Regions from separate parts of the Pseudoalteromonas sp. DL-6 genome, predicted to be linked through region 1. Evidence: predicted binding sites of a transcription regulator. Region 1 holds the regulator's gene; each other region holds the start of a gene.
What was found. Region 1 encodes sigma-54, which starts transcription at its own class of promoters, with help from an activator protein. Its sites were predicted from a motif close to GTTGGCACGNNNNTNGNNT; they were not measured.
Positions count from the first base shown of each region.

Region 2: flgJ (flagellar assembly peptidoglycan hydrolase FlgJ) is a predicted target of sigma-54. The motif match lies at 1,417-1,435, and genes of this name have one in related genera.
Region 3: fliE (flagellar hook-basal body complex protein FliE) is a predicted target of sigma-54. The motif match lies at 2,457-2,475, and genes of this name have one in related genera.

Region 1 covers NZ_CP019770.1:465,336-470,537, reverse strand. Annotated here, with positions in the region: gene kdsC (3-deoxy-manno-octulosonate-8-phosphatase KdsC) at 1-317, shown strand, start outside; gene lptC (LPS export ABC transporter periplasmic protein LptC) at 314-868, shown strand; gene lptA (lipopolysaccharide transport periplasmic protein LptA) at 858-1,397, shown strand; gene lptB (LPS export ABC transporter ATP-binding protein) at 1,394-2,119, shown strand; gene B1F84_RS02145 (RNA polymerase factor sigma-54) at 2,454-3,953, shown strand; gene hpf (ribosome hibernation promoting factor) at 3,980-4,267, shown strand; gene ptsN (PTS IIA-like nitrogen regulatory protein PtsN) at 4,272-4,724, shown strand; gene rapZ (RNase adapter RapZ) at 4,744-5,202, shown strand, end outside.
Region 2 covers NZ_CP019770.1:2,343,999-2,349,200, forward strand. Annotated here, with positions in the region: gene flgK (flagellar hook-associated protein FlgK) at 1-382, opposite strand, end outside; gene flgJ (flagellar assembly peptidoglycan hydrolase FlgJ) at 384-1,379, opposite strand; gene B1F84_RS10940 (flagellar basal body P-ring protein FlgI) at 1,704-2,798, opposite strand; gene flgH (flagellar basal body L-ring protein FlgH) at 2,811-3,494, opposite strand; gene flgG (flagellar basal-body rod protein FlgG) at 3,509-4,297, opposite strand; gene B1F84_RS10955 (flagellar basal body rod protein FlgF) at 4,319-5,062, opposite strand; gene flgE (flagellar hook protein FlgE) at 5,198-5,202, opposite strand, start outside.
Region 3 covers NZ_CP019770.1:2,326,846-2,332,047, reverse strand. Annotated here, with positions in the region: gene B1F84_RS10880 (ATP-binding protein) at 1-941, shown strand, start outside; gene B1F84_RS10875 (sigma-54 dependent transcriptional regulator) at 934-2,358, shown strand; gene fliE (flagellar hook-basal body complex protein FliE) at 2,515-2,847, shown strand; gene fliF (flagellar basal-body MS-ring/collar protein FliF) at 2,868-4,583, shown strand; gene fliG (flagellar motor switch protein FliG) at 4,576-5,202, shown strand, end outside.

The DNA.
Region 1 (5,202 bases):
AACAACGTATGAGTAGTTTAACCGTACAACATATATACCAAGGCCAAGAAGACAAACTCATCGCCTATCAAGAATTAAAACAAAAATTAGCGCTTAGCGATGAGCAAATTGCCTACATAGGCGACGATGGCCCTGATATGCCAGTAATGGAAAAAGTCGGGTTTGCAGTAGCCGTGAACGACGCCCACCCGCTGATTAAACGTTTATCGCATTATGTTACTCAGCTGCCTGGCGGCTTTGGCGCAGTGAGAGAACTAACAGACTTACTAATGCTTGAAAACAATAAGCCACTTACCAGCCAAGGAACCAGTTCATGAATGTGGCGCGCATTATACTGAGCGTTTTATTCATAAGCTGTATGGTTTGGCTTTGGTATCCTTACTTTACTCAGGTAGATATTGTTGCGGATGAACAAACTCAAGTTATTGCTAAACCCGATTATACCGCGATTGAGCTAAAACAAACCGCTTACAATGATCAAGGTAAAGTAAGCCATAAAGTGACTGCGGTAAAAATGGAGTTATATCAACAACTCGGTTTTACCTTTTTTGAAAAACCTATATTTACGTTATATAACGAACAGCAAACATGGCGTATTAACGCTGATGAAGCCACCCTCTACGACGATCGGCAACTGGTGTTAGAGGGTAATGTGAAAGCGCTAAATTTAGTCGATAACGCAATGATCGATACGATCACAGCCGATAGCATCAATGTAGATATAAAACTACTGACTATGCAGTCACAGCAGCCAGTCGTTATTACAGGACCGAATTTAAAAATCATCGGTAAAGGCCTTGAAGCCGATTTAAAAACCGAAGTGATTAAACTTATTAACCATACGCGAACCCTATATTATGACCAATAACCTATTTAAAATTTTAATTGTTCCTTCACTACTGATTGCATTTCAAAGCCATGCAGAGGAGGCCGTTGAAGCCCCTGCGGCTAATCAAATTTCAATTAGTGCTGACAGACAGGAAGGTCAATTAAAAGAAAACGTGGGCATTTTTGAGAAAAATGTTGAAATTATTCATGGTAATCGCCGCATTACCGCCGATCGTTTAGAAGTACATAAACGTGATGACTTAGGCGAGAATAAGCAACTTTTAATTGCCACAGGTAGCCCTGCTTACTTTGAAGAAACACAAGCTGATGGCACCATCATGAGCGCCAGTGCCAATGAAGTTCGCTATGATGTATCGCAACGTTTTTTAACCTTAATCGGTGATGCCAGTATCGCTCAAGCAGGTCAAAAAATTACCGCTAAAAGTATCACCTACGATATAGAGCAGCAGTTGATTAGCGCAGAAAAAGATGAAAATTCAACCGATCGTGTACACACCATTTTGGTGCCTGTTGAAAACAAAAAAGAAGACGATAAAGGCCAACCATGAGCACATTAAAAGCAGAGCTATTAGCAAAAAGCTATAAAGGCCGTGAAGTGGTGAAAAATGTTGGCCTAGAAGTTGAAGCTGGCAGTATTGTCGGTTTACTTGGCCCCAATGGCGCAGGTAAAACCACGACCTTTTACATGATTGTAGGTCTTGTACCGAGCGATAAAGGTAAAATATCAATAGATGATCAAGATATCACTTTATTACCTATGCATAGCCGAGCTCGCCTAGGGATTGGTTACTTACCACAAGAATCATCGATTTTTAGAAAGCTGACGGTTTACCAAAACTTAATGGCTATTTTAGAAACACGTAAAGAGCTTAATAAACAACAACGTGAAGATACCTTAAATAATTTACTTGATGAATTTAGCATTCAGCATATTCGTGAAAGCCAAGGTATGGCCCTATCAGGCGGTGAACGTCGCCGCGTTGAAATTGCCCGGGCATTAGCAGCAAACCCTAAATTTATACTATTAGACGAACCCTTTGCAGGGGTTGATCCTATCTCTGTATTAGATATTAAAAAGATTATAGAGCACCTTAAGAATCGAGGGATTGGCGTATTGATCACAGATCACAACGTACGCGAAACACTTGATGTTTGTGAAAAAGCCTACATAGTTTCTCATGGGGAGTTAATTGCATCAGGCACTCCAGAATATGTATTAAACGATAAAACAGTACGCGATGTTTATTTGGGCGAGCAGTTCAAGCTCTAATATGTGTGTTATTCCACTAAGCATCTGCTAAGATTAATTATACTTAGGTCTGTTGACCTTTCAAGGTTGAATTTGCAGCAGTCTGTTTGGTATTTAGGCAAGGCAGAGCCTATGTGATGTGGTATTCCCCATAAATAGGCGATAACGCAGCATCAATGCCAAACAGGCGCTGCCCTTCGGGTTCTGCCTAGGGACGATTTACTTTTTGTTGCTCGGTTTTGACTTAGCCCACTAGGTTACAAACCTCGCGCCGCGATTAAACCGCCCCTAGTTTGAACGAATTTTAATCCGTAAAGGTCAACAGACCGTAATTTAAAAGGATTGTTAGAGATAAATGAGGCAATCATTACAGCTGCGCATGGGCCAGCAACTTACAATGACTCCACAGTTGCAACAAGCAATTCGCTTATTGCAGCTCAGTACATTGGATCTCCAGCAAGAAATTCAAGAAGCGCTCGATAGCAATCCCTTGCTTGAAGTTGAAGAACAAGATTACAGCGAAGATGCTGCGGGTAAAAACGAACAAAAAGCCGATAACAATGAATCAACGCTAAGTGCTTCAGCTGACGAAAAACCTAGCGAGTATGAGCAAGACAGCGGCGAAGCCATGAGCAAAGACACCATTAGCGATGATATGGCAATGGATGTTACATGGGATGAATACATGAGCGCAGCACCTGTCTCTTCATCGGGACCGATGCCTGAAGATGAATCAATTTATCAAGGCTCTTCAACTGAAACGCTGCATGAATATTTAATGTGGCAATTGCAACTGACGCCATTTAGTCCTACAGATGAAGCCATTGCGATTGCAATAGTAGAAGCCGTGGACGACTCAGGTATTTTAACCCTTAGCTGTGAAGAAATTTTAGAGAGCTTTAATCAAGAAAACGATGACGAAGATGAAGTTGAACTTGATGAAATAGAAGCGGTATTAAAGCGTATTCAATTATTTGATCCGGTAGGAATAGCCGCGCGTAGTTTACAAGAGTGCTTGTGTATTCAACTTAATCAGTTTGATAAAGACACGCCTTTTTTAAACGAAACAAAAATGATCTTAACCGATCATATTGATTTGCTGGCTGCACGTGATTATCGCACGTTAATGAAAAAAACTAAGCTCAAAGAAGATGAGCTTAAAGAGATCATGACGTTAATTCATACCCTTAGCCCAAAACCGGCGGACACTATTGTCAGAGAAGAGTCAGAGTATGTTATTCCTGATGTGTCGGTTAAAAAAATTAAAGGGCGTTGGGTGGTTGAACTAAACCCTGATAGCATGCCTAAAATTAGGGTAAACAGCCAATATGCGGCTATGTCACGTACTGTTAAATCAAGTGGTGATAGCCAGTTTATTCGCTCACACTTGCAAGAAGCAAAATGGTTTATAAAAAGTCTAGAAAGTAGAAACGACACGCTACTTAAAGTAACTAACTGTATTGTGCAGCAACAACAGGCCTTTTTTGAACATGGTCCTGAGGCGATGAAGCCTATGGTACTTAATGACGTGGCCGAAATGGTAGAAATGCACGAATCGACTATTTCACGTGTTACTACGCAAAAATACATGCACACACCACGCGGTATTTTTGAGCTTAAATATTTCTTTTCAAGCCATGTAAGCACTGAAAATGGTGGCGAATGTTCATCTACAGCAATACGCGCATTAATTAAAAAATTAATCGCTGCAGAAAACTCAGCTAAACCATTGAGTGATAGTAAAATTGCAGATATATTGGCAGAGCAAGGAATTAAAGTAGCAAGGAGAACTATTGCAAAATATCGCGAATCTCTAGCTATTCCCCCGTCGAATCAACGAAAAAGTTTGATTTAAGGCGTACAACAAAGAGGAAAATGTTTATGCAACTGAACTTAACTGGTCGCCATGTAGATATTACTGACTCGCTTAGAGACTACGTAAATAGTAAATTTGCAAAGCTGCAGAGGCACACTGATCACATAACGAATGTGCACGTTATTCTCGATGTAGAAAAACTAAACCAAAAAGCCGAAGCAACCGTTCATGTTAGTGGCGCTGAGATTTTTGCTTCTACTGAACACCAAGATATGTATGCCGCTATAGACTCGCTGATTGACAAGCTAGATCGTCAAGTAATTAAACACAAAGAGAAACTTGCTCGACACTAACACTATGAAACTAAGCTCACTTATCTGTCAGGACTGCAGTAAAGCTGCGGTCCTTTTTAATAGTAAAAAAAGAATTTTAGAATTTATCAGTGAATTGGCTCACAATAAACTGCCCTATTTAACACAACAAGATATTCTTAACGCGTTAACCGCCAGAGAAAAACTAGGGAGTACAGGTATAGGCCGAGGAATTGCAATTCCACATGGTCGTATGAGTGGTGCACAAGAGCCTCTTGCACTTATACTGGTGAGCGAAACGGCTATTAATTTTGATGCGATAGATAACCGACCGGTCGACATTTTTGTTGCCTTAATTGTCCCAGACGGTGACAATCAACAGCATTTAAAGACCTTAGCTACCATTGCAGATAAGCTCAACGATAAAGAATTTTGTAAGCAATTACGGGCGGCAAAATCCGACAATGAGCTGTATCAAGTCATTGTCAGTCAACCGTAGTAACAATAAAGGGTGATAAATGGAATTAATAATAATAAGTGGTCGCTCAGGTTCTGGTAAATCTGTTGCGTTACGGGTTGTTGAGGATTTAGGTTATTATTGTGTAGATAATATTCCTTTAAATTTATTACCATCTCTTGTTCGAAGTGTTTCCGACAGCTACAACAAAATTGCCGTAAGTGTTGATGTGCGTAACTTACCTAAAGAGCAGCAACAGTTTAATGAAATCATTGAATATTTACCTGGTTTCACTAAACCAACGGTGTTTTATTTAGACAGTGACGATCAAACATTAATTAAACGCTTTTCGGAAACTAGGCGTCTTCACCCTCTTTCTATTGATTCTCTACCGCTTGATTTAGCAATAAAAAAAGAAAAACAACTACTGGATGTTTTGATCAATCATGCTGATCATATGATTGATACCACTGATTTAAGTGTGCATCAGCTGGCTGAGTCTATCCGTGAAAAAATACTC
Region 2 (5,202 bases), 1.4 Mb from region 1:
CACTCATCACTAATGAACGAGCAACAGTTGATGAAGGTTGATTAAGAGCCTCTTGTACGTTATTGAACATTGAGTTGATACTAGTTGATAAGCTATTTGATTTTTCTGAAAAGATTTGATCAACTCGACTCGCTTCACTAACAAATTGATCAAAAAAGCTTTTATTTGAGGTATCTCGGTTTAATTGCTTTTGCGCAAACTCATTCAATAATCGATACGTTTGGCCACGGCCTACCTGATTATCAATCATGGTGGTAAACTCGGTGCGCTCACGTACATACCCTTCGGTATTAACATTTGCGATGTTTTTACTTGTCGTTTGCAATAACTCAGAGTTTGCTCTTATTCCTGAATTAGCAATGTTTAATAAATTAAACGACATGTTACTCTACTCCCTGGCGGATCACGCTTGTGGCGATATTCTTCAATTCGTTACTGTTCAGCACTCTTTTTATTTTGTCTGCATAATTAGGGTCGGTTGCATAACCAGCTTGCTGTAAAGAGTCTAAAAATTTATGCGGCTTTGCCGTATTGTTTAATGCATCTTGATAGCGCGGGTTTTGTGTTAAAAAATCCACAAAGTCATTCACGCTATCTTTTATCGAATCATACGCTCTAAAGTTTGCATGCTTTTTGACAGCAGCACCTTGCTCAAACTCTAAAGTAACTTTACTGGCTTTTTCACCCTGCCAACTTTTATCTGACTTAATATTGAATAAATTGTTTGAGCTATTACCATCACCTTTATTAATAATATGTTTACCCCAGCCAGTTTCTAATGCTGCTTGTGCGACCATAACCGCCGGATTTAAACCAATTTTTTTAGCCGCTGTTTTTGCGTGTTCCCACACTGTGCTCACAAATTCCTCAGCACTTTCAAATGTGCCAGACGCTATGTTTTGTTCGCTTTTTTCAGTTGAATCAACGAGCGGCACTTTTTCAGTGACCTTTTGATTTTCTTGATGAGGTAAGGTGCTACCCGCACGTTGATCACTAAAGAAATCTGATGTGGTGCGAAGAACAGAGCCTGGCATAAAGTTTTTTCCATCTGGCGATAGTTGCTGCACAATTAAATCTGCAAGACCCAAAGAGCCATTTGATGAAAGCTCTGTGGCCATCTGTTGGTCGTGCATTTCTTCAAAAAACTTAACGCCACTAGCATTAAACGGGCTTTCTTTATCTTCGAAAGCCTCATTGGCTTTACGCATACTTTTAAGCAACATTTGGGTGAAAATAGCTTCAAATTGTGCCGCTGCTTTTTTTAACGCCGCTTTAGATTCATCGGTTGATGCGTCACCGCTGTTTAAAGCATCTCGACGCAAAGAGTCTAAGTTGCCTAAATCAAAAAAGTTTTGCTTATCTAGATGATTTGTTTCCATCAGCTTTTTGACACAATAATTAATAATACTTAATAAAATGCAATAATTGAGCCAAGAGAATTGAAAGGTTCTAGGTTCTAGGTTCTAGGTTCTAGGTTCTAGGTTCTAGGTTCTAGGTTCTAGGTTCTAGGTTCTAGGTTCTAGGTTCTAGGTTCTAGGTTCTAGGTTCTAGGCAAAGATTAAACTAAGTGAGAGACGCGAGGTAAACTCGCTGCTACTTATTGTGAAAGGTTAAATTCAATGTTTATTGCTGTGGTAGCAGCGGCTTTATGCCGCGTCTTTTTTAGGTTAACTGTTAAAGACCCTAAATAGGGTCTTATAAAACTAAATTACAACAAGCTGGCCATTAATGGCGCCGGCTTCTTTAAGTGCTTCAAGAATCGCCATTAAATCACCAGGGGCAGCGCCAACTTCATTAATTGCGCGAACTAAATCATCAAGACTCACACCTGGGTCAAATACAAAAGCGCGTGAATCATCCTGATTAACATCAATAATACTTTGTTGGGTCACCACCGTTTCCCCCTCGGCCAGAGGGTTTGGCTGCGCAACATTTTGCTGCTCAGCAATCGTTACTGTTAAACCTCCATGGGTAATTGCCGCAGGTTGTAATTTTACATTTTTACCTATAACAATAGTGCCGGTACGCGAGTTAACAATTATTTTTGCTGAAGTATCTGCTGGCTTAAACTCTAAGTTTTCAAGAGTTGATAAATACGATACACGTTGCGAGGCATCACGAGGTGCAATAACACGAATAGAAGCTGCATCGAGTGCTTGAGCGCTATTTGGACCAATTAAATCATTAATGGTTTTCTCTAAACGTTTAGCAGTAGTAAAGTCAGGACGGTTTAAATTAAAGGTAATATAGTCGTTTTGCATAAATGGGCTTTTAACAGCACGTTCAACGGTTGCACCATTTGGTACACGTCCTACTGTTGGCGTATTAATCACAACGCGACTACCATCAAGGCCTTCAGCGCCTAAGCCACCTACAATTAAACTGCCTTGAGCGATGGCGTAAACATTACCATCAACCCCTTTTAAGAATGTTTGTAGTAATGTGCCACCGCGCAAGCTGCCTGCACTGCCAATCGATGATACAGTTATATCTATGGTTTGCCCTGGCTTTCTAAATGGGGGGAGTTCAGCATGAACAGCAACCGCTGCTACATTTTTAATTTTTGGCTTTAAACTAGAAGGTAACGTAATACCAAAACTATTAAGCATGCCTTTAAAGCTTTGCTCGGTAAAACGGCTTTGCTCACCGGTGCCTGGTAAACCAACAACTAAGCCATAGCCCACTAATTGGTTTGAGCGCACCCCTTCGACCATAGACACATCTTTAATTCGCTCAGCACTGGCAGTAAATTGCCAGCCTAGTAGCACCATAAAACAAAAAACTTTAAAACCATTCATGTCGAATGTCCTCTAAAAGGGAAACAATGAGCTACTAAAGAAACGCGTTAACCAACCTGGGCTTTGTGCCTCTTGTGTTTGGCCCTTACCTGAGTACTGAATACGCGCATTCGCAATTCGATTAGACTCAACGGTATTATCGGCATTGACATCTTGTGGACGCACTAACCCTTCTAAGCGAATAAATTCTTCACCGGTGTTTAACGTTAGCCATTTTTCACCGCGAATCACTAAATTACCATTTGGTAGTACTCGCATTACGTTAACCGAAATATCGCCAACTAAGCTATTTGATTGATTTGATTTTGAGTCACCTTTAAATGAGGAGTCACTGCCAATACCAAATTGAATGCTATCGCCGCCAATATTCACAGGTAAACCACCTAAGCCAATCACAGGGTCGAGGCTGGCATCGGTTTCTTTATCCGTTTCTGTTTTAGCTGCTTTAGTCGCTTGAGTTGACTCTTGTAATTTAACAGTAATGATATCGCCTGTTCGCAGTGCTTTTTTATCGGCATAAAGATCATTCGATAATTGAGTACTGAACAAAGAGCCGGTTGCGACTACTGGCTCCATATTAGGCTCTGGATACATAGGTGCATAATAGGGATCGTCTTGTACTACCTCATTATTTTGTGTAGCTACACAACCACTTAATAGTAAAGTCCCTACTGTAAATAACATAATATTACGCATACAATCCCCCAAAACTATAACTGTTGATTGATATAACTCATCATTTCATCAACGGCTGAGATCACTTTTGAGTTCATCTCATAAACGCGCTGCGTTTCAATCAAATTAACTAACTCTTCGGTCACATTTACATTTGATGTTTCAAGTGAACCTTGAATAATCGTACCTAAACCTTCAACACCTGGGTTACCTTGAACAGGCGCACCACTTACAGCGGTTTCGGTATATAAGTTTTGCCCTATAGGCTCAAGGCCCGACGGATTAATAAAATCACTAATCGTGATCTGACCAATAACCACGTTTTCGGCCTGACCTTTAACGCGAACTGACACTTCACCGTCTTGAGATACGGTGATCGACTGTGCATCGTCAGGTACATTCATTTCAGGCTGAACAACATAACCAGCACCCGAGGTTACAACACGCCCGTCACCGTCAGTAGTAAACTGGCCGTTACGCGAATAAGCAATATTGCCATCCGGTTGCAGTACTTCAAAAAAGCCAGGGCCTGAAATCATCCAATCTAATGAATTTTCAGTGGTGAGCATATTACCTTGCGAAAAGTTTTTTTGGTTAGCCACCACCTTAGTACCCGCGCCAAGCATTAAGCCTGACGGCATTTCGGTGTCTTGCGATGAGCGACCGCCTGGTTGATTAATATTTTGGTAAAGCAAGTCTTCAAAAATAGCGCGGCTTTTTTTGTAACCTACTGTACTGGCGTTCGCTAAGTTATTTGATATAACCGATATATCAGTTTGTTGAGCGTCAAGCCCTGTTTTACTTATCCATAATGCTGGATTCATAATAATGTCCTCACGTTAAAGTTAAACGATGCGCATCAGCTGCTCTTGACGTTCGTCAATCTCTTCAGCTGTTTTCATCAGTTTTACTTGTAATTCAAATTGGCGTTGGTGACTGATCATATCGACCATTTCATGCACAGGATTTACATTCGACTTTTCTAATGTGCCACCTAATACTTGTACATTGGCTGATGTTTCAACTATTTCGCCTGGTTTAGCTCTAAATAAGCCATCATTACCCTTTTCGAGCGTGGCGTTGTTTGCATCAACCACTTTTAGCCGATCAACTTCTTCTAAAAAGTTAGCCGGTGCACCTTGAGGGCGAACTTGAATAGTGCCATCTTTGCTAAATTCAATTTTTTCAATCGGTACAGGTAATATGACTGGCCCACCTTCGCCAATAACTTGACGACCGTCGCTGGTAGTTAACATACCTTCAGCCGTTATATTTAACGAACCCACTTTTGTGTAGGCTTCATTACCAGAGGCATCCTGAACACTCAGCCATGCATTATCACTCATAGCAATATCAAGGCTGCGACCTGTTTCGACAACACCGCCCGATGTCATGTTTGATCCTGGGCGCTCCTGCATAGCAAAAACACGAGTCGGCAAACCTTCACCGAAAGCCTGCATTGATCGCGCTTGCGCAAAATCAGATTTAAACCCAGTGGTATTTGCATTTGCCAAATTATTGGCTTTAAGAGCAAGCCCTTGCATGCTTTGTTTAGCGCCAGATGCCGCTATGTAGACCATTTTATCCATAACATCGACTCATTAATAAATCTATGCATGAGTAAATGCAATATAAGTGCCAAATTAAATTTAAGGATGAATAAGATTTTAAGAAGGGAATAAAAAAAGGCTGCATTAAGCAGCCTAAATAAATCAAAATAATGATTATC
Region 3 (5,202 bases), 1.4 Mb from region 1:
TGATTGCTAAGGCGAACCAAATTGCTATCGATATGCTCGGTGAACCATTAGAAGGGGAGAAATGGTTTAGCGTTATTCAGCGCTCATTTCGCCCTCATCAAGATGATGGTCATGAAGTGTCGTTAAAAGATGGGCGCTTAATAAAGCTCGATATTACTGCGCTTGCGCCAGAGCCTGGGCAACTTATACTAATGACCGACTTAACCGAAACCCGACGCTTACAAAAGCGGGTAGCGCATATGCAGCGTTTAAGCGCGTTAGGTAAAATGGTCGCATCTTTGGCTCATCAAGTGCGTACTCCTTTATCGGCGGCTATGTTATACGCTGCCAACTTAGGCTCAAAGCGTTTACCAGAAGCCTCACGCGGCAGTTTTCACACTAAATTAATGTCTCGTTTAAAAGATTTAGAAACCCAAGTAAACGACATGCTGCTATTTGCCAAAAGTGGTGATCAGCAGGTGGTTGAGCAAGTGTCGATGCAACAGTTACTCAGTGAAGTTAAAGCCGGTGCTGATGCCATGGTAGCGCTCAATGATAGCGAATTAAATGTAAGCTTACCTGAACCCGATATAGAAATTATGGGTAATAAAACCGCATTGGCAAGCGCTATTCAAAATCTTATTCATAACAGTATTCAAGTTATCGGCAGTGACGCTCAGGTGCAGCTTAGCGCTTTGCGCGATAAGCAAAACGCTGACTTTGTGCGCATTAGCGTTAGTGACAATGGTCCAGGTATTGACCTAGGCCAGAGCGAGAAAATATTTGAGCCTTTTTATACCACTAAAAGCCAAGGTACAGGCTTAGGGCTTGCCGTTGTTAGTTCGGTAGCCGGTGCACACCAAGGGCGGGTTGAGGCAAACAACAACCCACATGGGGGAGCAATTTTCAGTATGTTGCTGCCTATTAGTGTCACATCTAAATTAGGGGAGTCACATGAGTAACACTATTTTAGTTGTAGAAGACGACGCCGGACTTCGTGAAGCATTAATTGATACTTTAGAAATGTCGGGCATCGCTTGCATAGCAGCCAACAGTGCTGAGCAAGCCATGTTGCTATTAAAAAAAGACGCATTTTCACTGGTGGTCAGTGATGTGCAAATGGGCGCAATGAGTGGCCTAGATTTATTACGTAGTATTAAATTAAATCACCCTGATTTACCCGTACTGATGATGACAGCCTATGCCACCATTGATGATGCGGTTGAGGCAATGCGCTTAGGCGCCATCGATTATATGGCTAAGCCATTTGCCCCAGAAGTCTTATTGAATATGGTGAGCCGTTACTTGCCTGAAAAGGAAAAAGAAACAGACGGTCCCATTGTTGCCGATCCTAGTAGTATTCAATTACTCGAACTTGCTAGTAAAGTGGCGCGTTCAGATGCCAGTGTGATGGTGCTTGGGCCAAGTGGCTCAGGTAAAGAAGTGCTGGCGCGCTATATTCATGACAAGTCAAAGCGCTGTAATGAACCGTTTGTAGCGATTAACTGTGCTGCTATTCCGGAAAACATGCTTGAAGCTACTTTATTTGGCTACGAAAAAGGCGCGTTTACCGGTGCCATTCAGGCCTGTCCAGGTAAGTTTGAACAAGCGCAGGGAGGAACTATCTTACTTGATGAAATTACCGAGATGGATTTAGGCTTACAAGCCAAATTACTGCGGGTATTGCAAGAACGCGAAGTTGAGCGTTTAGGTGGTCGAAAAACTATTTCACTAGATGTACGTGTGCTTGCTACCAGTAACCGCGAATTAAAAGAGGCAGTTGCTGATAATCAGTTCCGCGAAGATTTATATTATCGACTTAATGTTTTCCCTTTGCTGTGGCGGCCTCTGTGTGAACGCCCAGGTGATATTATTGTGCTGGCGAAACACTTAATTGAACGCCATTTAAGTAAAAGTAAAGAGCCAATGGCGTACCTAGATACAAGCGCTGAACAAAAACTGCTTAGCCATAGCTGGCCGGGTAATGTTCGTGAACTGGATAACGTTATCCAACGCGCTTTAATTTTACGCAGTGGCAGTACTATTGATGAGCATGCGATTTTTATCGAAAATTTAACGCCAACTCAGTTTGTGGTTGAAACAACGTCAGTGCCTGAGCCTACAAATAATAGCTTCAGTAATGCTTATTATGATGAAAAAACAATACCCGAAGATGAACAAAAAAATGATTTGCTCGCCTTAGACACGGGGAGTTATAAAGATGAGCTTAAAGATAAAGAACATCGCATTATTTTAGAAACCTTGGCGCGTTGTCAAGGAAAGCGTAAAGAAGTGGCCGAAACCTTAGGTATTAGTCCACGTACTTTACGTTACAAATTAGCGCAAATGCGCGACTTAGGTATTTCCCTCCCTGCATAACTTCAACAGCCCTAGATCTAAGTAACTGATTTTAGGGCTGTCAAAACTCTGACTACGCAAAATAACAGCTTAAACCCATGTTTTAATTGGTTTTTATTTTTGGCATGTTTTGTGCTTTATTCTCTTTAAGAGTTTACTGCATTATCAGAGACAATTATGAAAATTCAAAACAGTGCTTTATTTCAAGAAATGCAATCTATGGCTTCAGAAGCCACGCGTAATAATCAAGTTAATAACTTACCAACGCAAGTGCAATCAACGTCTACAGCGCAATTTGGTGATATGCTGAGTAATGCACTAAATACAGTGCATGAGTTACAGCAAGACACAGGACAAAAAGTAAAAGCAGTAGAGACTGGCGACAGAAGCGTATCGCTTGCTGAAGCAATGATTGCTTCGCAAAAGTCTTCTGTGGCATTTGAAGCTACGGTACAGGTTCGTAATAAGCTTGTTGAATCTTACAAAGAAATTATGAACATGCCTGTTTAACTAGGTAGTGGAGAATTATTGTGGCGCAATCTAATCAATCTACAGATCTGGCACTTGCTGATGGCATGATGGAGCAAAGTGAAAACGAAGATCAACAAGAGCAAAAGTCAGGCTATTTCAGCGCCCTTGGCGGTGTTGATGTTTTACGTCAAATTACCCTGATTGTTGCATTGGCCATTTGTTTAGCCATTGCTATTTTCGTTATTATTTGGGCTCGTCAGCCAGATATGCGCCCATTAGGTAAAATGCAAACCCAAGAGTTAATAGAAACACTCGACTTTTTAGATGCGCAAAAAATTGACTACCAGCTTGATGGTAATGTGGTTTCAGTTGATGAAACAGAGTATCAAAATATTAAGTTACTGATGACCCGTGAAGGTTTAGATCAAGGGCCGACATCAGGTAGCGATATTATTATGCAAGATATGGGGTTTGGGGTAAGCCAACGTTTAGAACGTGAGCGCCTTAAACATGGCCGTGAGCAACAACTTGCCCGTACTATAGAAGAGCTAAACAATGTTACTCGCGCCAAGGTGTTGTTAGCTATTCCAAAAGAAAATGTGTTCGCTCGTCGAGAGAAAAAACCTTCTGCAACTGTTGTACTTACGCTTAAGCGTGGTCGCTCACTAGATAGCGAAGAAGTTGACTCAGTAGTTGATATGATTGCTTCTGCGGTACAAGGCCTGGAGCCTTCTCGCGTAACGGTGACCGATCAAAACGGCCGTTTATTAAATTCAGGTTCACAAACCTCTCTGGCTGCACGCTCTCGTAAAGAGTACGACCTAGAGCGCAAACGTGAACAAGAATACCTAGAAAAAATTGACAGCATTTTAATTCCCGTCGTTGGCTTGGGTAATTACACCGCCCAAGTAGATTTAAGCATGGACTTTAGTTCAATAGAAGAAACACAAAAACGCTATAATCCAGATTTACCAGCGGTAAGAAGTGAAACCACTTTTGAAGAAAATAATATAGGTGGTCTAGCGGTAGGTATTCCTGGTGCACTCACTAATCAGCCTCCGGTAAATTCAACGATACCTGAAGATGCGATGGCTGGTGGTGCGGGCACTGCTACGTCACCAAGTCGTACTCACAAAGAAGCTACCCGTAACTATGAACTCGATACCACTATTTCACATAAGCGTCAGCAAACCGGTGTGATCCGCAGAATAAGTGTGTCCGTGGCGGTCGATTACTTACCTACGGTGGGTGAAAATGGTGAAACAACCATGACACCACGCTCGGTAGAAGCTTTGTCAAATATTCGTCGCTTGTTACAAGGTGGCGTAGGCTTTGATATGCAACGTGGCGATGCTCTTGAAGTAGTAACCGTGCCATTTGTTCGTGAAGACTCAGCGCTTGATTTTGAATTGCCTTTATGGGAACAAGACTGGTTTATGAAAATGATGCGCTTAGTATTAGGTGCGCTGGTTATTATTGTACTGATATTAGCCGTTGTTAAACCTATGCTTAAACGCTTAATTTACCCAGATAATACACTTGAAGAATATGATGAAGACTCTCTTAGTTCAGGTGTTGACCTTGGTGACAGCACATTAGATATGCTAAATAATGACTTTGATTCTGCTTCAGTTGGCTTCTCAAGCGATGGTACACTACGCTTACCAGACTTACATGGCGACGAAGACTTATTGAAAGCGGTTCGTGCCCTTGTAGCCAATGAACCAGAACTATCATCACAAGTAGTGAAAGCGTGGTTAACAGAAGATGACTGATCAAGAACAAAAACAACTACCACCGGCGTTTGATGTTGATAAGCTCGATGGTGTAGATAAAGCGGCGATATTATTGCTAAGTTTATCTGAAGAAGATGCAGCGCAAATCCTTAAACACTTAGAGCCAAAACAAGTGCAAAAGGTAGGTATGGCTATGGCGGCAATCGATGATTTGTCGCAAGCTAAAATCAGCGCAGTTCATAATTTGTTTATTGAACAAATTCAGAGCTTTAGTACGATAGGTTTTCAGTCTGAAGATTTTATCAAAAAAGCACTTACTGCTGCATTAGGTGAAGATAAAGCCGCCAGCTTAATAGACCAAATTGTCATGGGCTCAGGCGCTAAAGGGCTTGATTCATTAAAATGGATGGACTCAAAGCAGGTAGCTAACATTATTCGTAATGAGCATCCGCAAATTCAAACAATTGTGCTTTCTTATTTAGAGCCGGAACAATCAGCTGAAATTTTAGCGCAATTTCCTGAAAAAGTGCGCTTAGATTTAACCATGCGTATTGCCAATTTAGAAGAAGTACAACCAGCAGCTTTACAAGAATTAAACGAAATTATGGAAAAACAATTTGCTGGTCAAGCAGGTGCACAAGCTGCGAAGATGGGTGGC